Regions from separate parts of the Paenibacillus sp. QJM3NY_38 genome, predicted to be linked through region 1. Evidence: riboswitches for the same ligand, from Rfam matches in the RefSeq annotation. Region 1 holds a riboswitch; each other region holds the start of a gene.
What was found. A riboswitch is a leader RNA that binds a small molecule or an ion and turns the genes downstream of it on or off. The one in region 1 is predicted to bind ZMP and ZTP.
Positions count from the first base shown of each region.

Region 1 (2,201 bases):
AAATCGGTTGATCTTTTTTCATGAGATTATGGATGCACCACCCTAAGAATCGGTAATGATTAGGCTTCCTCAATAGCAAGCTCATCCAAAGCCTGCTTCGCACGCGAACGCGCTTCCTCTACTGTGCCGGCGGTTGACAACGCAACTGCGACCCGTCTTCCAACCTTGGTCACCGGTTTCCCAAAAATGCGCAGCTGCGTATTCGGAACAGCCAGTGCTTGCTCGGCACCGGTAATTGTGTAGTCCTCCAGCTCTCGGGCAGCTTTCAGCGGACGGCTGGCTCCTGGCGTTATTAATTCGATCTCCGGGATTGGAAAACCAAGAATGGCACGGACGTGAAGCGCGAATTCAGATAAATTTTGCGTCACCAGCGTAACCAAGCCGGTATCATGCGGTCGCGGAGACACCTCGCTAAAATACACTTTATCCGCAGCAAGGAACAATTCAATACCAAACAATCCATATCCGCCAAGCTCGTCGGTAATCGTCCTTGCAATATATTTAGCGTCCTCCATTTGCTTATCGGACATGTTGTGCGGCTGCCAGGATTCGATATAATCCCCGCTCTCCTGAATATGACCGATTGGCGCACAGAAGCTTGTTCCATTGACGGAGCGAACGGTCAGAAGCGTGATCTCTGACTGGAACGTAATGAATTCCTCAATGATCACTCTGCCATTCTGCACGCGGCCGCCTTCCATCGCGATGTTCCAGCAGGACTCGATATCCCCTTCGCAGCGGCATACACTCTGGCCTTTGCCTGAGGAACTCATCAGCGGTTTAATTACGCACGGAAAACCCATGTCCAGGACAGCCCGTTTAAACTCCTCATAAGTATCGGCAAATCGATAGTCCGCAGTAGGCAGCCCCAATTCTTCGGAAGCTAACCGACGAATCCCTTCACGATCCATCGTAAGCTTCGCAGCTCTGGCAGTTGGAATAACCCGGTACCCCTCTTCCTCCAGCCTAACCAGCTCCGAAGTAGCCAGCGCCTCGATTTCGGGTACGATCAGGTCCGGCTTCTCCAGCTCAATGATTGTACGTAATTTCTCCCCATCCAGCATATCGATGACATGGCTGTGATCGGCAACATGCATGGCCGGAGCATCGGCATAACGATCGACTGCTACGGTTTCAACACCCAGTCTCTGCGCCTCAATCACGACTTCTTTTCCCAGTTCTCCCGATCCTAGCAGCAGTATTTTCTTCGTTTTTAACATCGTTGTTTGATCCCCTTTTCGTAGTTTCAGAGACTTATAAAAAAAGCAGAAAATAATAAAGAGGTAAGGGAAATAAGCTTCCCTTACCTCTGCCCAGGCGTACGGCCGTCGTCATCTATGTGCTCCCTCATGGTCCCCCATGCTACGCCAGTTACACATAAACCTATACATTGTTATTTAAATCATACTTAATCTTCCCGTTAATTGCAATATCACCGTAAGGCGACATTAGGATTTAGACTTCAGCATATCGATAGCATCCTTCAGCGATTGCGAAAGCCACTTCTTGGGATGGATTACCAACTGAATGTCCAGTTGAATGTCAGAATGGGCAAAGGAAAGAATCGCAAGCTCACCGCGCCTGATTTCCTCCTCTGCTACCATCCGTGGCAATAATGAGATGCCAGTACCGGACATCACATATCTCTTAATCGCCTCTGGATTGCCCAATTCCAGGCCTATTCGCATTGGAACTCCACTGGCACGCAGCGCCTTTTCCAACATCATGCGGTAATTACAGCTATCCTCGGGCATAATCCATTCGGCATCTGCCAGGTGTTCTAGCTCTATGACGGGTTCAACATGAAGGGGATGATCCGGATGGGCAATCAGCAGGAGGGGCTCCTCCCGAATGGGGATCCAATTCAAGGAGGAATCCTCCGGTTTTTTATCCAAAATAAGACCGAGATCATACTCGCCCTCTCTCACCTTACTGATGATGCTATCTTCACGATCCGGTTGTAAGCGGATGACAAGATCCTCATGCTTTTGTTTCAGCTTGTGAATGACGGACGGAAGAAAATAAGCGGCCAGCGAATCTATCGTTCCGATCGATAAGGTGCCTCCACCTTGCTTGGTCAGCTTTTCCTTCGACTGCTGGAACAGATCCAGCATTTGAACGGCATACTTGAACAGCTCCTCGCCGGACTTCGTCAGGCGTAAGCCCCTGCCATAGCGCTCGAACAGTTTGACGCCGTATTC
Region 1 is NZ_CM149665.1:4,165,108-4,167,308, forward strand. Features, by position in the region: gene purT (phosphoribosylglycinamide formyltransferase 2) at 60-1,220, opposite strand; ZMP/ZTP riboswitch at 1,305-1,385, opposite strand; gene AC0VZ8_RS19105 (LysR family transcriptional regulator) at 1,449-2,201, opposite strand, start outside.

Region 2 (2,201 bases), 180 kb from region 1:
CGTTTGGTTTTTCATCAATCTTTCATCCTTAGGCAGCTATCCACCCAAAAGAGCGTTGACGGCTACAGAGCCGATGAAGACAAGCGTCATCACCAGCAGGCTTAAACCGATGACGAATTTAGTCTTGAAGGTAGCCGACAGCATGAGCAAGCTTTTGAAATCCAGCATCGGGCCGAGCACGAGGAAGGATACGAGTGGACCTACGGTGAAGGTGTGCGTGAACGCCGATGCCACAAATGCATCCGAAGTCGAGCAGAGGGATAGAATGAAAGCAAACCCCATCATGAACAGGTAAGAAGCGGTGGGACCGTTCCCCAATGCCAGCAGCTCTTCTCTAGGAATGAAGGATTGGATGCAGGCTGTCAGGAATGCGCCAAGAACCAGGTATTTGCCCATTTCGATCAATTCGTCTCCGGCGTGGACAAACAGGCTTCTCCAGGTTTTGGGATGCTCGTGCAGTTTGCGTTCACCAGCGGCGGAATCTTGTTCGGAAAACTCTTGTAAGGAACGCTTGAGCGGGTTGTTCCTTGAAAAAACATAGACAAGCAAACCTACCGTTACCGCGACTGCAAAAGCCAGTCCCATCCGGCCGATCGTCACTTCGGGATGCGAACGGAAGGCCATGATCGTCGCAGCGAACACAAGGGGGTTCAGGATAGGTCCGCTGAGAATAAAGGTTACAGCGATGTAGGCAGGCATCCCCTTAAGCATCAGCCTTCGGACGACCGGGATCATCCCGCATTCACAGATGGGAAACACGATCCCCAGCATGGAAGCGAACAGGACGCCGATGACCGGATTTTTGGGCGTGATCCGACGCACCCACTGTTCTTTAACGAACAGCTGAAGAAGGGACGACAGCAGCACTCCAAGCAGCACAAATGGAAGCGCCTCAAGGAAAATGCCCGTAAAAACCGTTTTTACCTGCTGTATGTCACGGCTAGATATTAGACTTGTATCGTTCTGCAGCCATATCGTCAAGACCGGTATCACGAAGACAAGCGGAATCATGAAGGGCAGCATTTTGAAGATTACCGGATATTTCATTCAGGCCTCCTGGAGCGAATTGTTCTTAAGACATTCTATGCTTGTACCATCGGCAACATACTAGATTCTTGCAAATTAATCAAAAGGATTACGATTTAATACGTGAACTTCATGACCGGTAGCGCGAAGTCCAAAGTCGTGGTATATTTAAAAAAAGTTATCTGTGTGTTACTGGCGTAGCTTGGGGTACCAAGAGGGAGCACATAGGATCATATGCCGTACGCCTGGGCAAGAGGTAAGGAGACGATCAGTCGCCTTGCCTCTTTATGTTTTTAATACAATGGCGAAGGAGCGGATTAGCATGAGTAAGGAACCCGTAATTTTGGATGGAAAAAAGGTATCCGATGATATTAAGGCAAAGCTGGCGGTGAAGGTACAGGAATTGAAGCAGCACGAGATAACGCCTTGTCTGGCAACGATTCTAGTTGGCGATGATCCTGCTTCTGCGACCTATGTGCGGATGAAGGGAAATGCTTGCGAGCGGCTTGGTATCATATCCAAGAAAGTGGTGCTGGAGACATCGACCTCGACCGAGGAGCTGATCGCCGCGATACAAGAGCTGAACGAGGATCCGAATGTCCACGGTATTCTGCTGCAGCATCCGGTGCCGCATCATATCGATGAACGGGCGGCTTTTGATGCCATTGCCATTGAAAAAGACGTGGATGGAGTAACCACGCTCGGTTTCTCGCAAAATGCGTTTGGTTTTGCCGATTATCCGTCTTGTACGCCTGCCGCGATTATTGCGATTATGGATTATTATGACCTGCCGATCGAAGGGAAGCATGCCGTGGTGGTCGGACGCAGTCCGATTCTGGGTAAGCCGGTATCGATGATGCTGCTCAATCGCAATGCTACCGTTACGATCTGCCACTCGAGAACGAAGAACCTCGGGGAGCTTGTGTCCCAGGCGGATATCGTGGTTGCGGCCGTAGGCAAACCTAATTTCATTCAAGGGAGCTGGATTAAGCCGGGTGCCGTTGTATTGGATGCCGGCTACAATAAAGGGAATATCGGCGACTGCGATTATGAAGCCTGCGCGAAGGTGGCATCTGCGATTACACCGGTACCGGCAGGTGTCGGCCCCGTTACGATTGCTACATTGCTGAAGCATACCGTCGAATCGGCCGAGCGAACCGCGCAAGCCTAAAGGA
Region 2 is NZ_CM149665.1:4,343,188-4,345,388, reverse strand. Features, by position in the region: gene AC0VZ8_RS19965 (permease) at 37-1,047, opposite strand; ZMP/ZTP riboswitch at 1,205-1,284, shown strand; gene AC0VZ8_RS19960 (bifunctional 5,10-methylenetetrahydrofolate dehydrogenase/5,10-methenyltetrahydrofolate cyclohydrolase) at 1,349-2,197, shown strand.
Region 2: another riboswitch for ZMP and ZTP. It lies ahead of AC0VZ8_RS19960 (bifunctional 5,10-methylenetetrahydrofolate dehydrogenase/5,10-methenyltetrahydrofolate cyclohydrolase); the one in region 1 lies ahead of purT (phosphoribosylglycinamide formyltransferase 2).

Region 3 (2,201 bases), 2.6 Mb from region 1:
TTCTCGGTTTGCTGCTTGGCCGTCAGGTAAGCAATAAGCTGGGGGAGTACGGTGAAATGCTGGGCGGACTGATTTTGGTTATCTTTGGCACCATGTTTATTTTTTGACGCAATATTTGTTACAATAACCCCAAAGAACCTACGAACGGGAGGAACGGACCGTGAAAAATATATTGTTTGTCTGCACGGGAAATACCTGCCGCAGTCCAATGGCGGAAGGCATGCTGCGCAAGCTTGCCAAACAACGGGGCATTCCGCTGGAAACGAAGTCCGCCGGTGTCTCGGCCGTGGATGGAATGCCGGTGTCCCATCATGCGGAATCCATCCTGCGAGACCAGGATATCCAGGATCGCTTGGTGTCCAAGCCGTTGACCGCGAACCTTGTAGAATGGGCGGACCTGATTCTGACACTGACCCAGTCGCATAAGCAGTATGCTATAAGGCAGTTCCCGCACGCCGCAGACAAGATGCACACGCTGAAAGAGTTTGTTGAGGATGACCGCCGGGTGCTGGACGATCTGCGGGAGCAGGATAGTCTGTATGCAGCGCTTGAGCTGGCCAGATCTCTGGGCCACGATGTCAGCGACCGTGACCGGGAGCGTCTGATCGAGCTGCGCCAGCGCATCCCGAGCTTCGATATCTCCGACCCTTTCGGAGGCTCGCGGGAGGAATATGAAGCCACGGCCGCAGAGATACGGACGGCGTTGTTCCGTCTTTTGGACAAGCTGGAAGCGGATCGGTATAACTAAGCCTTGCCTTTAGAGATATGAAGCCTTGCATTGGGCTAAAAAGCCACTTGCCTTTCGCAGGGTATTGCTTTAAGATGAAGGTGAAAAACAAATGATCCGGTGTAACTGGCGACGAAGTGGATGAAACCACGATGGAGCATCGGAATATACGGCCGGTCGCCTGGGCAAAGAGCATTTGGAGCACAATACGTGCGCCGACTGCTCTTTTTTCGTCTTTTGCGCCCGATTTGGGTTATAATGAAACAAGCTAAAACGCAAAAGCGAACATACGAGGGGGTTTTTCATAGATGAAAATTGCATTGGGTACGGATCATGCCGGCATTCGTCTGAAAGAGGAAATAATGGAAGTCATTCGGGGTCTTGGCCACGAGGTGGAGGATCTGGGCTGCGGCTGTTCCGATTCCGTGGATTATCCCGATTATGCCCTTCCGGTGTGCGAGAAGGTCGTCTCGGGTGAAGCGGACCGCGGCATTCTGATCTGCGGTACGGGGATCGGCATGAGCATTGCGGCCAACAAGGTGCCGGGCATTCGCTGCGCGCTGACACATGATGTGTTCTCAGCTAAAGCGACGCGCGAGCATAACGACAGCAACGTGATTGCGCTGGGTGAGCGTGTCGTCGGTCCCGGACTTGCTGCCGAAATCGTCAGCGCATGGCTGACGACGGATTTCAGTCATGGCGAGCGCCATGTCGGCCGCGTGAACAAGATCAAGGCCATCGAGGAGCGTTACCTGAAGAATGAATCGCGATAAGTGAACGCGTAATACAGCTGCGGCTATCGTGATATGGGATTGAAGCATCTTCTGTGAAAAAATCATCGGGAGGACTGTGACATGACGGATATCTCCAAGGTTTCCTTGAACGAACAGACAGCGCGTATTGTCCGCGAACTGGCCGAAGCGGCCGATTTAGGCCCGGGTAAAGTGCTGGTCATCGGAGCCAGCACCAGTGAAGTGGTTGGACGCCGAATCGGTACGGGCGGCGCTCTTGAAACGGCGCAGCGGCTTCTCCAGGGCATTGCCGCGGTTCAAGCGGAATTCGGTTTCGCGGTGGCCTATCAATGCTGTGAGCATCTGAACCGTGCGCTTGTCATGGAACGCGAGCTGCTCGAGCGGCTGGGCTTGACGGAAGTGGCGGCAGTTCCCATTCCGGGTGCGGGCGGGTCGATGGCTTCTGCAGCTTACCGCAGCATGAAGGAGCCCTGCCTTGCGGAATCGATTGAAGCCCATGCGGGTGTCGATATCGGCGAGACGCTGATCGGCATGCATTTGCGGAGAGTGGCGGTTCCGTTCCGGCCGACCGAGCGTTATATCGGGGAGGCGCGCGTAACTGCGGCTTATACCCGCCCCAAGCTGATCGGCGGAGAACGTGCGGTGTACCGACTCGAGCAGAGGGATGATTCCACGCTGTGCGATTGATTCGAATGAGAACTCGCTTTTTCAATGATGACTAC
Region 3 is NZ_CM149665.1:6,789,495-6,791,695, reverse strand. Features, by position in the region: gene AC0VZ8_RS31600 (manganese efflux pump MntP) at 1-107, shown strand, start outside; gene AC0VZ8_RS31595 (low molecular weight protein arginine phosphatase) at 161-748, shown strand; ZMP/ZTP riboswitch at 840-921, shown strand; gene rpiB (ribose 5-phosphate isomerase B) at 1,036-1,500, shown strand; gene AC0VZ8_RS31585 (TIGR01440 family protein) at 1,582-2,166, shown strand.
Region 3: another riboswitch for ZMP and ZTP. It lies ahead of rpiB (ribose 5-phosphate isomerase B); the one in region 1 lies ahead of purT (phosphoribosylglycinamide formyltransferase 2).